Regions from separate parts of the Streptomyces ambofaciens ATCC 23877 genome, predicted to be linked through region 2. Evidence: riboswitches for the same ligand, from Rfam matches in the RefSeq annotation. Region 2 holds a riboswitch; each other region holds the start of a gene.
What was found. Region 2 has a riboswitch for cyclic di-AMP ahead of SAM23877_RS16900 (M23 family metallopeptidase). Riboswitches for the same ligand answer to the same signal wherever they lie in the genome.
Positions count from the first base shown of each region.

Region 1: another riboswitch for cyclic di-AMP. It lies ahead of SAM23877_RS30485 (M23 family metallopeptidase); the one in region 2 lies ahead of SAM23877_RS16900 (M23 family metallopeptidase).
Region 3: another riboswitch for cyclic di-AMP. It lies ahead of SAM23877_RS14830 (LysM peptidoglycan-binding domain-containing protein); the one in region 2 lies ahead of SAM23877_RS16900 (M23 family metallopeptidase).

Region 1 is NZ_CP012382.1:6,922,438-6,927,295, reverse strand. It holds gene SAM23877_RS30485 (M23 family metallopeptidase) at 1-957, opposite strand; cyclic di-AMP (ydaO/yuaA leader) riboswitch at 960-1,119, opposite strand; gene SAM23877_RS30480 (tyrosine-protein phosphatase) at 1,544-2,341, shown strand; gene SAM23877_RS30475 (DUF6126 family protein) at 2,352-2,474, opposite strand; gene SAM23877_RS30470 (helix-turn-helix domain-containing protein) at 2,471-3,109, opposite strand; gene SAM23877_RS30465 (aspartate aminotransferase family protein) at 3,176-4,561, opposite strand; gene dxs (1-deoxy-D-xylulose-5-phosphate synthase) at 4,562-4,858, opposite strand, start outside.
Region 2 is NZ_CP012382.1:3,804,544-3,809,401, forward strand. It holds gene SAM23877_RS16900 (M23 family metallopeptidase) at 1-973, opposite strand, end outside; cyclic di-AMP (ydaO/yuaA leader) riboswitch at 984-1,141, opposite strand; gene SAM23877_RS16905 (PP2C family protein-serine/threonine phosphatase) at 1,366-2,586, opposite strand; tRNA gene SAM23877_RS16910 (tRNA-Met) at 2,762-2,835, opposite strand; gene SAM23877_RS16915 (dihydrofolate reductase family protein) at 2,891-4,021, opposite strand; gene SAM23877_RS16920 (PP2C family protein-serine/threonine phosphatase) at 4,297-4,858, opposite strand, start outside.
Region 3 is NZ_CP012382.1:3,340,938-3,345,795, reverse strand. It holds gene SAM23877_RS14835 (transglycosylase family protein) at 1-632, shown strand, start outside; cyclic di-AMP (ydaO/yuaA leader) riboswitch at 815-981, shown strand; gene SAM23877_RS14830 (LysM peptidoglycan-binding domain-containing protein) at 985-1,713, shown strand; gene eno (phosphopyruvate hydratase) at 1,995-3,275, shown strand; gene divIC (cell division protein DivIC) at 3,387-3,869, shown strand; gene SAM23877_RS14815 (DUF501 domain-containing protein) at 3,919-4,458, shown strand; gene SAM23877_RS14810 (Ppx/GppA phosphatase family protein) at 4,455-4,858, shown strand, end outside.

The sequences.
Region 1 (4,858 bases), 3.1 Mb from region 2:
TCAGAGGGAGACGCCGTGCGAGCGCAGGTACGCGACCGGGTCCACGTCCGAGCCGTAGTCCGGGGTGGTGCGGATCTCGAAGTGCAGGTGCGGTCCGGTCACGTTGCCGGTGGCACCCGAGAGGCCGACCTGCTGACCCGCCGTCACGGACTGGCCCGCGGAGACGGAGAGCGAGGAGAGGTGGGCGTACTGGGCGTAGTGGCCGTCGGCGAGCTGGATGACGACCTGGTTGCCGTAGGCGCCGCCCCAGCCCGCGGAGACGACGGTGCCCGCGCCGACGGCCTTGAGGGAGGTGCCGGTCGGGACGACGAAGTCCGTACCGGTGTGGTAGCCGCTGGACCACATGCTGCCCGTCTGGTGGTACGGGGTGCCCAGGGTGCCGCTCGGGACGGGCGAGGCGAAGCCGCTGCCGGTGCCGGCGGACTGGGCGCTCGTGTTCGAGGAGTCGGCGGAGCTCTTCGCGGCGTCCGAGGACTGCTCGGCCGACTCGGCCTTCGCGGGGGCGGGCTTCTCGGCCGCGGCGGGCTTCTCGGCCGCCGGCTTCTCCGACGCGGCGGAGGAGGACGGGGCCGAGGACTTGGCGGCCTGTCCGGCGACGGCGAGCTTCAGACCGGGGTGGATCAGCGACGGGTCCGAACCGACGACCTCGCGGTTGTCGGCGTAGAGCTTCTTCCAGCCGCCGTCGACGTCCTGCTCGTCGGCGATCTTCGAGAGGTAGTCACCGCTCTTGACGGTGTACGTCCGCGAGTCCCCGTTCTTCTCCGCACCGGCGGCCTTCTTCGCCGACGTCGCGACGGACTGCACGGAGTGCTCGGAAACGGACTGCGCGGGAGCGGCGTGGGCCCCGGCGGCGCCCATCAGCGGGAGCGCGAGCGCGGCGCCGCCGGTTCCGGCGACGGCGATGGTGCGGGTCAGGCGCATGGCCCTGGTACGGCGGTGCTTACCCTTCGCGGGCATGGCGAATTCCTCTCCGGCGCCTGCGAGGTGAGCTGTCGGGTGCGAGCTGGAGATGCCCGGCCGCGTCGGGACGCGGCTTAACCCCAAGCCGTTCCGGGAACCGGAACAGGCAGTCTTACCTGTGGGTCCCCCGCTCCTGCCGTGTACGGGTGGTCGATGAGTGCGGGCTCCGGTCGGCGGCAGGATTAGGCGTTCCGTCCGGATCGGTGGTGAACGTAAGCGACCAGGACGCGCAGCGACAAGCGTGGGGTTCCCTCGGCCGGTGTTCCGATTGATCCTTTATGGGAATCACCGGTCACCCTCCGTCGATTCGCGGGGCACCGGTTCGGGCAAACGTCCTTGAAAACCGGCGGAATTACGTGAACATGACGGGCAACGCACCGTCACGGATATGACGCTGCTCACGCGCCGTCCCTCCAGCCCCTTTTATTTCAGAGCGAGTTGGGACTAAGGCACCAATACGGACAGAAGGCCCAGATGGTCCACTGTCGGACGTCCCGGCACCCGGAGGCGCAGGCCCGTGCCGTATCTTCGAGTGGAGCCCGGCGGCGAGCAGCGCCGACGGGGCGGAGTGGGAGGAGCCCCCGTGACGCAGCAGGTCCCGTCGACCGAACCCGAGCTGGCCGGTGTGCGCAACTTCCGTGACGTGGGCGGCCTGCCGACCGTGGACGGACGGCGGGTACGACAGGGAGTGCTGTTCCGCAGCGGTCACCTGGCGCACGCCACCGGAGGGGACGCCGCGTTCCTGGCCTCGCTGGGCCTGCACACGATCTTCGACTTCCGCAACGCGGCCGACCAGAAGCTCGAGGGCCCGGACGTCGAGCTGCCGGGCGTGCGCAATGTGAACCTGCCGCTGAGCGACCCGGCCGACGGTGCCGAGTTCTGGAAGATGGTCCGCGACGGCGACCTGGACCAGCTGCGCGAGATCCTGGCCGGCGACAAGGGTGCCGAGCGGATGATCGGCTCCTACCGCCTGATCATCAAGGAGCGCACGGCGGAGCACTCGCGGGTGCTGCACGCGCTCGCCGAGGACAGCGTCCCGGCGCTGATGCACTGCGCGGCCGGCAAGGACCGCGCGGGCCTGTCGATCGCGATCACCCTCCTCGCCCTGGGCGTCGAGCGGGACGCCATCGTCGAGGACTACCTGAAGTCGAACGCCACGCACCGCCGCTACAAGGTGCGTCGCAGCAGCACCGCCGCCTCCGCCTACTCCCCCGAGGTCATGGAGCTGCTCAGCCCCCTGTTCGACGCGCGCGCCGAGTACCTCGCGGCGGCCTTCGAGACCGTCGAGCAGACCTGGGGCGGAGTCGACGCCTACCTGGAGCAGGGCCTGGGGATCACTCCGCAGACCCGGGAGCGGCTGCGCGAGCGGATGCTGGACTGAGGGGTCGCGTTCACCGGCTGCCGGCTCCCACCTCGAAGAGCAGGTAGATGAAGGCCGCGAAGGCGTGGCCCACGACGAGGTAGATGAAGAGCCGCACCCACAGGGCACGCGGGAACTTGTCCTGCAGGTTCATGGCATCTCTCCCGGAGTGGAGTGGGGCGGCACGGTGGCCGGCCCCAGGCAGAGCGCCGCCGTCGGGCTCTGCAGCAGGGTGTGGACGAAGAGGAGCTCGACCCCGTCGGCGTCCTGGGCGGCGATCCGGTGCGGGGTCAGCGAGTCGAAGTGCGCGCTGTCGCCCGGACCGAGCCGGTGCACGGTGTCCCCGAGGCGCAGCCGCAGCCGGCCCCGCAGCACGTGGAGCCACTCCTCACCGGGGTGCACCCGCACGATGTCGCCCTGCGACCCGTGCGGGACGCGGACCCGCAGGGCCTGCATCCCGCGGCCGGACCCGCCGGCCTGCCAGTACGTCCAGCCGCCCGCGGACGTCGGCTCCATGGCCTCGGCCCGCACGACGGCGTCCCGGTCCGCGGCCGTCTCGCCGAGCAGTTCCGATACGGTCGTACCGTAGACCCGGGCGAGGGAAAGCAGCATCGGCAGCGAGGGCTGGCGCTGCCCGGTCTCCAGCCTGGACAGGTGCGCCGGCGACAGCCCGGCGGCGCGCGCCGCGGCCTCCAGGGTGAGGGCGGCCCGGCGCCGCAGCTCGCGCAGCTGGGGTGCGACGGCGGCGACCGATCCCTCGGCCGGGTCCGTCGTCTCGGAGGAGCTCATGCTTCCATTGAGCCCGAGCCTTGCCCCACGGGCAAGTTTCTTGCCTGTGGGGCAAAAGTGCCGGGCTCAGCGGTTGGCCACCGCCTGCCTGACCAGGGTCTTGCCGAAGTCCCACATCAGTCCACCCCCGTGATGCGCGTCCTCCATCACCTCGGTGAAGGCGTCGACGAACCGGTCCGCGTCCGCGGTGTCGATGATCAGCGGCGGAATCAGCTTGATCACCTCCAGGTGATCGCCGGACACCTGGGTGAGGATCCGGTGGCGCTGCAGCAGCGGCACCACCACCATCTGCGCGAACAGTCCCTTCCTGGCCGCCTGGAGCATCGTCCAGCGGCTGCGCAGCTTCAGTGACCTGGGGCGGCCGAACTCGATGCCGATCATCAGCCCCCGGCCGCGCACGTCGGCGAGCATCTCGTAGCGGTCCACCAGCTCCGCCAGCCGGGACTTCAGCCGCTCGCCCACGGCGGCGGCGTTCGCGACGATCTCCTCGTTCTCCATCACCGAGAGCACCGCGAGTCCGGCCGCCATGGCCTGTGCGTTGGACCCGAAGCTCGCCGAATGGACCTGCACCCGGTCCATCGAGGAGTAGACCTTCTGGAAGATCCAGTCCCTGCCCAGCGTGGCCCCCACCGGCACGTAGCCGCCGGACAGCGCCTTGGCCACGCACACCAGGTCGGGCTCGACTCCGTCCTCGTGCTGGAAGGCGTAGAACGTGCCGGTCCGGCCCAGCCCGGTCTGCACCTCGTCGGCGATCAGCAGCGCCTTGTGCCGGTGCAGCAGGTCCTGCGCGGCGCGCAGGTAGCCGGGCGGGGCCTCGTGCACGCCCTTGCCCTGGATCGGCTCCACGATCAGCGCGGCCACGTCCCCGCGCCGCAACTCCCGCGCCAGGGCGTCCAGGTCGCCGAGCGGGACGGCCGTGTCGGGCAGCAGCGGCGCGAAGCCGTCGCGGAAGCCGCTCTCGCCGTTGACGGAGAGCGAGCCGGTGGTCAGCCCGTGGAAGGCGTGCGAGCAGTACAGGACCCTCGGCCTGCCGGTCGCGTACCGGGCGAACTTCAGCGCGGTCTCCACCGCCTCCGTGCCGCTGTTGCCGAAGAAGACCCGGTCCAGGTGCGGACTGTAGGAGAGCAGCCGCTCGGCCAGCAGCCCGGGCAGCGGCGGGCAGTCGAAGCGGGTGAGGTCGGCCAGCGAGGCGTCGAGGACGTCGTGCAGCGCCTTGCGGACGACGGGGTGGTGGCGTCCGAGGCCCATCACCGCGAACCCGGCGAGCATGTCCAGGTAGTCGTTGCCGTCCGCGTCCCAGAAGTGCGCGCCCTCGGCCCGCTCGTAGACCTTGTCGAAGCCGATGGTGTGCAGCATGCGCGGCAGCTGGTGGTTGAGGTGCTTGGCGTGCAGCTCGTACCGCTCGGCTCCGCGCTCGGCCAAGAGCGCGGCGAGGTCGAACTCCTTGGTCATTCAGTTCTCTCCTTGCGCTGGCGTGACGGTCCGTCCGTCGCCGGTGGGCCCTTCGGCACGTTCTCCGGTCTCCGCGGCGACGGCCAGACCGGCGCTGATCCGGCTGGCGATGTCGACCGGCGTGAGACCGATGTCGGCGAGGACTTCGGCGCGCTTGGCGTGCGCGAGGAACTGCTCGGGGACGCCGAAACGGCGTACGGGTACGTCGACGTCCGCGTCACCGAGCGCCAGTGCCACCGCCGAACCTACCCCTGCCGCGCGGCTGTTGTCCTCGACGACGGCCACCAGCCGGTGCCG
Region 2 (4,858 bases):
TGTGGACCTCCATGTGGAGGTGGGCCCCGGTCACGTTGCCGGTGGCACCGACACGGCCGATGACGTCACCGGTGGTGACCTTCTGGCCGACGCTGACGCTGATGGACGACTGGTGGGCGTACCAGATCTCGGTGCCGTCGTCGAGGGTCAGCACCGTCTTGTAGCCGTACGAGCCCTCGTAGCCGGCCGACGTGATGGTGCCGCTGTGCACCGCCTTGAGCAGCGTGCCCGTGGGCGCGGCGAAGTCGAGGCCGGTGTGGTAGCCGGAGGACCAGTAGGCGCCGGCCTGGCCGAAGCTGGAGGAGATCGTGTACGAGGAGGTCGGCAGGGTGTACTGCTCGGCCAGCTTCGCGAGCCGCTCGGCCTCGGCCTTCTTCGCGGCCTCCTCCTCCGCCTTCTTCTTGGCGGCGGCGGCCTTGGCCTCGGCCTCCTTCTCCGCCTTGGCGGCGGCTTCCGCGGCCTTCTTCTCGGCGGCGGCCGCGGCCTCGGCGGCGGCCTTGGTCTCGACCTGGGCCTGCTGCTGCTCGGCCTGCGCCATGATCCGGGCCCGCAGCGTCTCACCGGCGTCGGGGGCGCCCTCCGCGGTGTCGGCGGTCGCGGCCACGCCGATGCCGCTGAGCGGGGCGGCGGAACCCTGCGGCTCCGGCTCCTCGTCGTCCGAGATGAGCGAGCCGACGTTGGGCAGGTCGGGCATGGAGATGGACACCGGCGGCTTGCCGGTCTGCGCGCTGGCCATCCCGCCCGCGCCGACCGCGGCTATGACACCGACGCCGAGGACGGTGGAGCTGCGGGCGAGTCCGCCGCGCTGCTTGGCCACGCGGTGCCGGCCGCGCACGGGGCGAACGGAATCCGCGGTGGGATTCCACTCCTCCCAGGGGCCCTCTTCGGTGCGGTAGCCGTCGTAGCCGAAGGTGTCGGTGTCGTGCGTGCTCGGCACGAACGGGGCCTCGGGGGCAGGCCGGTTGGACGCCACGTGGGCGTACTCCTTTCCTTCCTTCCGCCTACCGGGTTAGCTGACGGGTTCGGAGCAGGAAGGTCTCCTACGCGCGTATAACCGCCGTGTCTCCACGGCGTCGTACGAGCGATTCACCCCAAGGTGGTGGTTCCCCGGTTCCCTCGCGGGATTCGGCGCGTGCGCACGGAGCCGCCTTCTGTGACGGCTGGGACGACCGCGCTGCGTTATCGAACGTTAATAGACGCGGGGCTCGGATTCCAAGCTGTTCCTCTTGATCATTAACGAATCCGGCCGGGACGCATCCCCCAGGAGCACTGAAAACCGGACGAGTTGACCGCCCCTCAGTATTCCCCTTCACGCCGCGATTTTCTGATGGTGTATCAGTTGTTATGCGCAGGGCGGTCGTCACGTCACCGTTGGTGACAATGATCAAGCTCTTCACGCGCGGGCCGGCGTACGGCGAGCAGCGCCATGTCGTCCGCCATCCCGCCCCCGGAGTGCCGGCGCACGTCCTCGGCCAGGGCGGCGAGCAGTTCCCCCGGATGCCGGAAGACGCAGCCGGCGAGCCGCTCGTGCGGGTCGTAGAACTCGCCCCGGGCGTCCCGCGCTTCGGACAGCCCGTCGGTGTGCAGGAGCAGTGTGGCTCCGCCCGGGAAGGCGTCCTCCTGGGCCCGGTCGGGCCACACGCCCAGCTCGCCCATCCCGAGCGGCAGCGCCGACTCCCGGGCGGGCAGCGGGCGCAGGGTGCCGTCGGCGTAGAGCAGCAGCGGGGGCGGATGACCGCGGTTGACGATCCGCACGACCCCGTCGCCGTGGGGGAGTTCGGCGAGGACGGCGGTGGTGAAGCCCTCGAAGGCGTCCAGCCCGTCGCGCCGGGTGCCCTCGCGCGCCAGCGCCCGCTCCAGGCGCTGGGCCACCGCCTCCAGAGTCGCCTCCTGCTCGGCGGCCTCCCGGAAGGCGCCGATCACGACGGCGACGGCGGCCACCGCGCCCATGCCCTTGCCGCGCACGTCCCCGACGATGAGCCGGACGCCGCGCGCGCTGTCCTGCACCGCGTACAGATCACCGCCGATGAAGGCGTCGGCCTGCGCGGCCTCGTAGCAGGCGGCGATCTCGAAGCCGCCGATCCGTTCGGCGGGCTCGGGCAGCACGGCACGCTGGGCGGCCTCGGCGATCTCGCGGACGGTGACGAGGCGCTCTCCGGTGCGGCGGACGAAGGCGTTGACGAAGACCGCGAGGGCGGCGACCGTCGCGATGGTGATCAGCTCCGTCAGGGAGTCCACGTAGTGGGCGACGCCCTTGCTCAGTTGCAGCCCGACGACGGCGGCGACCACGGCGACACCGGTGAGCGCCGTGCCGCGCCGCGAGTAGAGGGGGGCGGCGACCAGCGGCGCGGCCGTGTAGAGGGGGCCGGCCGTGAAGTATCTCGGGGTGAAGATGTCGTACAGGATGGCGATGACGATGAGCAGGACCGGGAGCAGCCGTACCAGGCGGCGCCCGTACGGGGTTCGCCGCGGCCGCTCGGTCGCGGTGGGCGGCAGCGCCACCGCCTCGCTGCCGAGGCCCGGGTCGGGCGCGGGATCGCCGGGGAGCCGGCCGCCGGCCCTGGCGTACGCTCCCTCGTCGTCCACGTGACCTGGCCGCACCACTCGTCTCCCGCCGCCCCTGACGTCCACGCCGCTTGCCGTCCCGTCTCCAGGTTTCCCGGACCGGGGGCGGGCGGCGAGCCGTGCGGGCCGACCGGGTGAACGCACCAGAACGCACAGAAGGCCGGAATCCTCAAGGGATTCCGGCCTTCGGTTTCAGTAGCGGGGACAGGATTTGAACCTGCGACCTCTGGGTTATGAGCCCAGCGAGCTACCGAGCTGCTCCACCCCGCGCCGTTGTGTCTCCACTGTACGTCATCCCGGGGGCTGAATGCACATCCGTGTCCCGCTACCCCTCCAGGTGGCGGTTGGGAGCCTTCGCGCGCTCCTCGTACTCGGGCAGTACGACGACGGTGGCGCCCCCGGCGGCGAGCACCCCGCCGCCGTCCGCGCCCGGCACGAAGGTGTCCGGCTCCCGCCAGGCCGTGACCACGCGCCGCACCCCGGCGTCGAGGATCAGCCGGGCGCAGGGCGCGGGCCGGGAGGCGCGGCGGGCGCACGGTTCCAGGCTGCTGTACACCGTGGCGGCCGTCAGCCGGGGGTCGGCGGGATCGGTCCTGGCGAGCGCGGCCTCCTCGGCGTGCACGACGGGGTCCCCGCCCTCCCGCGAGTGTCCGCGCGCCAGCTCCGTGCCGTCGGCGGCGACCACGACCGCCCCCACGCTGAACGCCGTCCCGGAGGGCGGGCACAGCCGGGCCAGCTCGCAGGCGAGGGCGAGCCAGTGCCGGTCCGCGGCGGTCACCCGGCCGCCGGTGCCCGGGGCGGTCGGCAGGTACCGCGCCAGCACGACGTCCTCGATGCGCCGCGACTCCGCCAGCCGCAGCCGCCCGCCCTGGTAGGCCCCCGGACCGAACAGGCGGGGCGCGTCCGGGTCGCCGACGAGCAGGGGGGCGAGGACGAGCTGCAGTTCGTCGGCGAGTTCCTGCCGCAGCAGCTGGGTGTGCACGGTCCCCCCTCCCTCGACCATGAGCCGCCGCACTCCCCGCTCGTCGTGCAGGTGCTCCAGCGCCGCCCGCCAGTCGAACGCCCCGCCGAGCGGCACCACGTCGGCGGCGAGTCCCAGCGCGCGGGCCCGCCGGGCGCCCTCGTCCGTCGTGAGGAGCAGCTTCTCGCCGCCGGTGTGCCAGAACGCGGCCGCCGGGTCCAGTTCGCCGGTGGCGCTGACCGTCACCTTGAGCGGGTACTCCGCCTTCCCGGCCGCGACCCGGGCGCCTCGCCGCTCGGCCGAGTTGACCAGGAGCCGCGGGTTGTCGGCCCGGATCGTGCCGGCCCCGACCAGGATCGCGTCGACGGACGCCCGCACCTCGTCGACCCGGTCGAAGTCGGCCGGGGAGGAGAGCAGGAGCCGTTCGGGGCCGGTGTCGTCCAGGTAGCCGTCGAGGGAGACGGCTGCGGAGAGGAGGACGTACGGGAGGGGCATGGGCGTACTCCGGTGGGGCGGGCGGCGGGTTCCGGCGGGGCCACCCTAGGCGGGACGCCACCTCACGGGACTTCCGGCGCCCCGGTTCCGCCGGCGGCGCGAAGCGGGGCTCGCCGTCCACCGGCGCCTCGATCGGCCGTCGGCCCGGGCGGACGCCGCCTCACGGGGCGTGCGGTGTGGGTGGGGGCCCCGCGCGGCGCTGCGGTGGGCGCGAGCGCCGCCCGGCTCGACGACGTGCCCGCCGGGGACGGCGCGCGTGCGCGGGGCGAGGGGGCTCACCGCTGCTCTTCACCGGGCGTCCGGGGCGCCTTGATGGCCGGACCGGGTGGTCGCGGCACGTTGATGGCCAGGACGGCGGTGTCGTCGTCCACGCCGGAGCCGAGGGCGTCGAGCAGGTTGCTCAGGGCCTGGACCGCGCCCGACGCGGTGGTCGGGGCCAGTGATCGGGCGAAGTCCACGAGCGCTTCGTCGCCGTAGCGTCCCCCGGACTGGTCGGTGTGGGCCTCGGTGAGGCCGTCCGTGTACAGGAGCAGGGTGTCCCCGGGGTCCAGGCGCACGGTGGTGGTGGCGATGTGGGCGTCCGGCAGGACGCCGACGAGCTGGCCGCCCGGGGTGGGCAGGTAGTCGGCGCTGCCGTCGGCGCGCATGAGGAGGGCCGGCGGATGCCCGCCGCTGGCCAGGGTGATCCTGAAGGCGCCCTGCTCGCCGACGGGGGTCAGCAGCCCGAAGATCACGGTGCAGAACCGCGGGTCGTACCCGTTGTACTCGTGGTTCAGGACGGTGTTGAGGTTGCGGAGCACCGCCGCGGGGTCCGGGTCGTAGACCGCGGCGGCGCGC
Region 3 (4,858 bases), 460 kb from region 2:
GTGAGGGCTCGTCGCAGGCGCCGGACGGCTCGGGGGCGCCGACCGCGTCCGAGACGCCCGGGAGCTCCGGCACCGGGTCGGCCGGATCCTCCGGTTCGGCCGAGGCGTCGGGGCGGACCTCCGGGGGGTCGCCTTCGGCCACGCGCTCGGCGACGCCTGACTCCCCGTCGGCCGACGCGGACGAATCGGCCAAGTCCGACACGACGGCCGGAAACGGCCCATCGGCGACCGTCGACCCGCAGGAGTCCGACAGGCCGTCCACGGCCACCACCAAGGGCGACGAAACGGACAAGGCGGGGCAGAGTGAGGGCTCTTCGTCCCTCACCGACACCGCGGGATCCGGTGTGGGCAAGCACCGCGGCGACCGGGCCGAGGAAGGGGTGGCGGAGGGCCGCGGGTCCGACGCGTCGGGGCGGCACGCCTCGCGCGGTGAGGACGAGGCGCGAGGGCTCGTGGACGGCTCGTACACCGTCCGTTCCGGCGACAGCCTCTGGGGCATCGCCGACTCCCTTGAGGTCGACGGCGGGTGGCGCTCGCTGTACGTCGGCAACAAGGAGGTCGTCGGCACCGACCCGGACCACATCCTGCCCGGTCAGACGCTCACGGTCGTGGGCGAATCAGGCGAAAAGTAGGGGCAGTTCGCGTCATGGTTCGGGACGTATGTCCGTTTTGGATCACGTGAGATATAGGTCTCAGAAGCCGTGATCGTCTTTGAAAATCCGCGGAGCGCGTGTCTACGGTCGTGACCGCTCGCCATCGCGGGCCCCGGCTGCCGCAACGCCGAATCCTGCCAGCGGCCGTCCGGGAACAGTCGTCGCGTCAAGCGCCGAAGGCAGGAGCGGGGGACCCAAGGTAAGTGCCGCACCGGGCAGTTGAGCCGGAGCGGCTAGGGGTGGAGCCGAGTTCCGTGAGGAACCCGGCCGGGCAACTCAACCGGCCCGAACCCGACAGCTCACCTCGCAGGCGTCGGTGAGGGGATCAACCATGCTGTTTTCCGGCAAGGGCAAGCACCGTCGCCCGTCCAAGGCCACCCGTGTCATCGCCGTCGCCGGTGTCACCGGTGCCGCCGTCGCCGCCCCGCTGATGGCGGCCGGCAACGCCTCCGCCGCCACCGCCTCCGAGTGGGACGCCGTCGCCCAGTGCGAGTCCGGCGGCAACTGGTCCATCAACACGGGCAACGGCTACTACGGCGGTCTGCAGTTCTCCGCCTCCACCTGGGCCGGCTACGGCGGTACGCAGTACGCCTCGACCGCCGACCAGGCGAGCAAGGCGCAGCAGATCGAGATCGCCGAGAAGGTGCTCGCGGGCCAGGGCAAGGGTGCCTGGCCGGTCTGCGGCACCGGCCTTTCGGGTGCCGCGTACACCGGTGGCGGCTCCGGCGAGAGCCAGGACAGCGGCTCCGCCAGCTCCGAGGGCTCGCAGAGCCAGAGCAGCGGCTCCACCGCCGACCGCTCCGCCGAGCAGAAGGCCTCCCGCTCCGAGGAGCGCCCGGCCGCCGAGAAGCCGGCCGAGAAGAAGACCGTCACCACCCCGACCGGCGAGAAGGTCGAGAAGGGCGACGGCGAGTACAAGGTCGTCAAGGGTGACACCCTCAGCTCGATCGCCCAGGAGCACGACGTCAAGGGCGGCTGGGCCAAGCTGTTCAAGCTCAACGACGACATCGTCGACGAGGCCGACCTGATCTACCCGGGCCAGCAGCTGCACCTGAAGTAAGCGGCGGCCCCGCCTGCTCCCGTCCCGGCGCGTGTTCCCCCGTACGCGCCGGGACGGGTTTTTCACGCCCCGGGCCCGCCCGCGCTTCCTCCCCGGAACCGCGGGTGTTTCCGGAAACGTCTTTGTTCCGTTCGGAAACAATTTACTCTCGGTTCTGTCCAGCGGGTGGGCGATCGGCTGGCCGATCGCCCGGAGCCGGTTAGGCTCGGTCCCGCAGAGCCGCTGCGGTCCTGTGGACCCGCGCGTCACACCGAAGCGTCACATTGAAGAAGGAGATGCTCGTGCCGTCCATCGACGTCGTCGTAGCCCGGGAAATCCTGGACTCCCGAGGCAACCCCACGGTCGAGGTCGAGGTCGGCCTCGACGACGGCAGCACGGGTCGTGCCGCCGTTCCCTCCGGCGCCTCCACCGGCGCCTTCGAGGCCATCGAACTCCGTGACGGCGACCCGGGCCGTTACCTGGGCAAGGGCGTCGAGAAGGCCGTCCTGGCCGTCATCGAGCAGATCGGCCCGGAGCTGGTCGGCTACGACGCCACCGAGCAGCGTCTGATCGACCAGGCCATGTTCGACCTGGACGCGACCGACAACAAGGGCTCGCTGGGCGCCAACGCCATCCTCGGTGTCTCGCTCGCCGTCGCGCACGCCGCCTCCGAGGCCAGCGACCTGCCGCTCTTCCGCTACCTGGGCGGCCCCAACGCGCACCTGCTGCCGGTGCCGATGATGAACATCCTGAACGGCGGCTCGCACGCCGACTCCAACGTGGACATCCAGGAGTTCATGATCGCCCCGATCGGCGCGGAGTCCTTCTCCGAGGCCCTGCGCTGGGGCGCCGAGGTCTACCACACGCTGAAGAAGGTCCTGAAGAACAAGGGCCTGGCCACCGGCCTCGGCGACGAGGGCGGCTTCGCCCCGAACCTCGGCTCCAACCGCGAGGCCCTCGACCTGATCCTCGAGGCGATCAAGGAGGCCGGCTACACCCCCGGCGAGCAGATCGCCCTGGCGCTCGACGTCGCCGCGTCCGAGTTCTACAAGGACGGCTCCTACGCCTTCGAGGGCAAGAACCGCACCGCCGCCGAGATGACCGAGTACTACGCCGAGCTGGTCGAGGCGTACCCGCTGGTCTCCATCGAGGACCCGCTGTTCGAGGACGACTGGGACGGCTGGAACACCATCACCGCCAAGCTCGGCGACAAGGTGCAGCTCGTCGGCGACGACCTGTTCGTCACCAACCCGGAGCGCCTGGCCCGCGGCATCGAGGAGAACTCGGCCAACGCCCTGCTCGTCAAGGTCAACCAGATCGGTTCGCTGACCGAGACCCTGGACGCCGTCGAGCTGGCCCAGCGCAACGGCTTCAAGTGCATGATGTCCCACCGCTCCGGTGAGACCGAGGACGTCACCATCGCCGACCTGGCCGTCGCCACCAACTGCGGCCAGATCAAGACCGGCGCCCCGGCCCGCTCCGAGCGCGTCGCCAAGTACAACCAGCTGCTGCGCATCGAGGAGATCCTCGACGACGCCGCGGTGTACGCCGGCCGCAGCGCGTTCCCGCGCTTCAAGGGCTGACCCGCCCCGCAAGAGGCGGCGTCGTACGTACGTCCCCGTACTCGGTCCCGTACCGTGTGCGGGGACGTACGCACGTAGGGCGACGCACGAGGGTGAAGGGGAGGCGGGGACATGGCGGTGAAGGACCGGGACCGTTTCTCCACCGCGACCAGGATCCGGATCATCGGGGAGCAGACCGCGGCCCGGGTCTACCGTTCGCAGACCAAGCGCCAGGCGCGCCGCTCCCGGCTGACCGGCCGGGCCGCGCTGCTCGCGATGGTGCTCTGCTCGCTCGTCGTGGCGCTCGCCTACCCGATACGGCAGTACGTCGCCCAGCGGGCGGAGATCGCCGATCTCCAGCGGGAGCAGCGGGAGACCCGCGGCCGGGTCGAGGAGCTGCGCGACCTCAAGGCGCGCTGGCAGGACGACGCCTACGCCGAGCAGCAGGTCCGGCTGCGGCTGCACTACGTGATGCCGGGGGAGACGGGGTTCGTCGTCGTCGACCCGGACGCCGCCAAGCAGGCCCGCGCCGAGGCCGGCGCCGCCGACCGCCCCTGGTACCGCAACGTCTGGGACGGGGTCGACAAGGCCGACGCCGCCGCCCGCCGGCCGTGAACCGACCGCGCCGGCAGTGACTCAACAGGAAGACCAGCAGAAGACAGTCATGCAGACTCCCCCGCCGACCACCCCGCGCACCGAGCCCACCGACGCGGACGTGGAGGCCTTCAAGCAGCAGCTCGGGCGTCCTCCGCGCGGCCTGCGCGCCATCGCGCACCGCTGCCCCTGCGGTCAGCCGGACGTCGTGGAGACGGCGCCGCGGCTGCCCGACGGCACTCCTTTCCCCACGCTGTACTACCTGACGTGCCCGAGGGCGGCCTCCGCGATCGGCACGCTGGAGGCGAACGGCGTGATGAAGGAGATGACCGAGCGCCTCGCCACCGACCCCGAGCTGGCCGCCGCGTACCGCGCCGCGCACGAGGACTACATCCGGCGGCGCGACGAGATCGAGGAGCTGACCGGCTTCCCGAGCGCGGGTGGCATGCCCGACCGGGTCAAGTGCCTGCACGTGCTGGTCGGTCACTCGCTCGCGGCCGGTCCGGGCGTCAACCCGCTGGGCGACGAGGCGATCGCGATGCTGCCCGAGTGGTGGCGCAAGGGGCCGTGCGTGACGGTCGCCGGGACCTGTGGGGAGGACGGCAAGTGACCCGTGTCGCCGCCATCGACTGCGGTACGAACTCCATCCGGCTCCTGGTGGCCGACGCCGACCCCGCGACCGGTGAGCTGACCGACCTGGACCGCCGCATGACCATCGTGCGGCTCGGCCAGGGCGTCGACCGCACCGGACGGCTGGCGCCCGAGGCGCTGGAGCGGACCTTCGCCGCGTGCCGTGAGTACGCCGAAGTGATCAAGGAGCACGGCGCCGAGCGGCTGCGTTTCGTGGCGACCTCCGCCTCCCGGGACGCGGAGAACCGGGACGACTTCGTGCGCGGGGTGCTGGACATCCTCGGTGTGGAGCCGGAGGTCATCTCCGGGGACCAGGAGGCGGAGTTCTCCTTCACCGGTGCCACCAGGGAGCTGGCCGGCCGCGACCACCTCGACAAGCC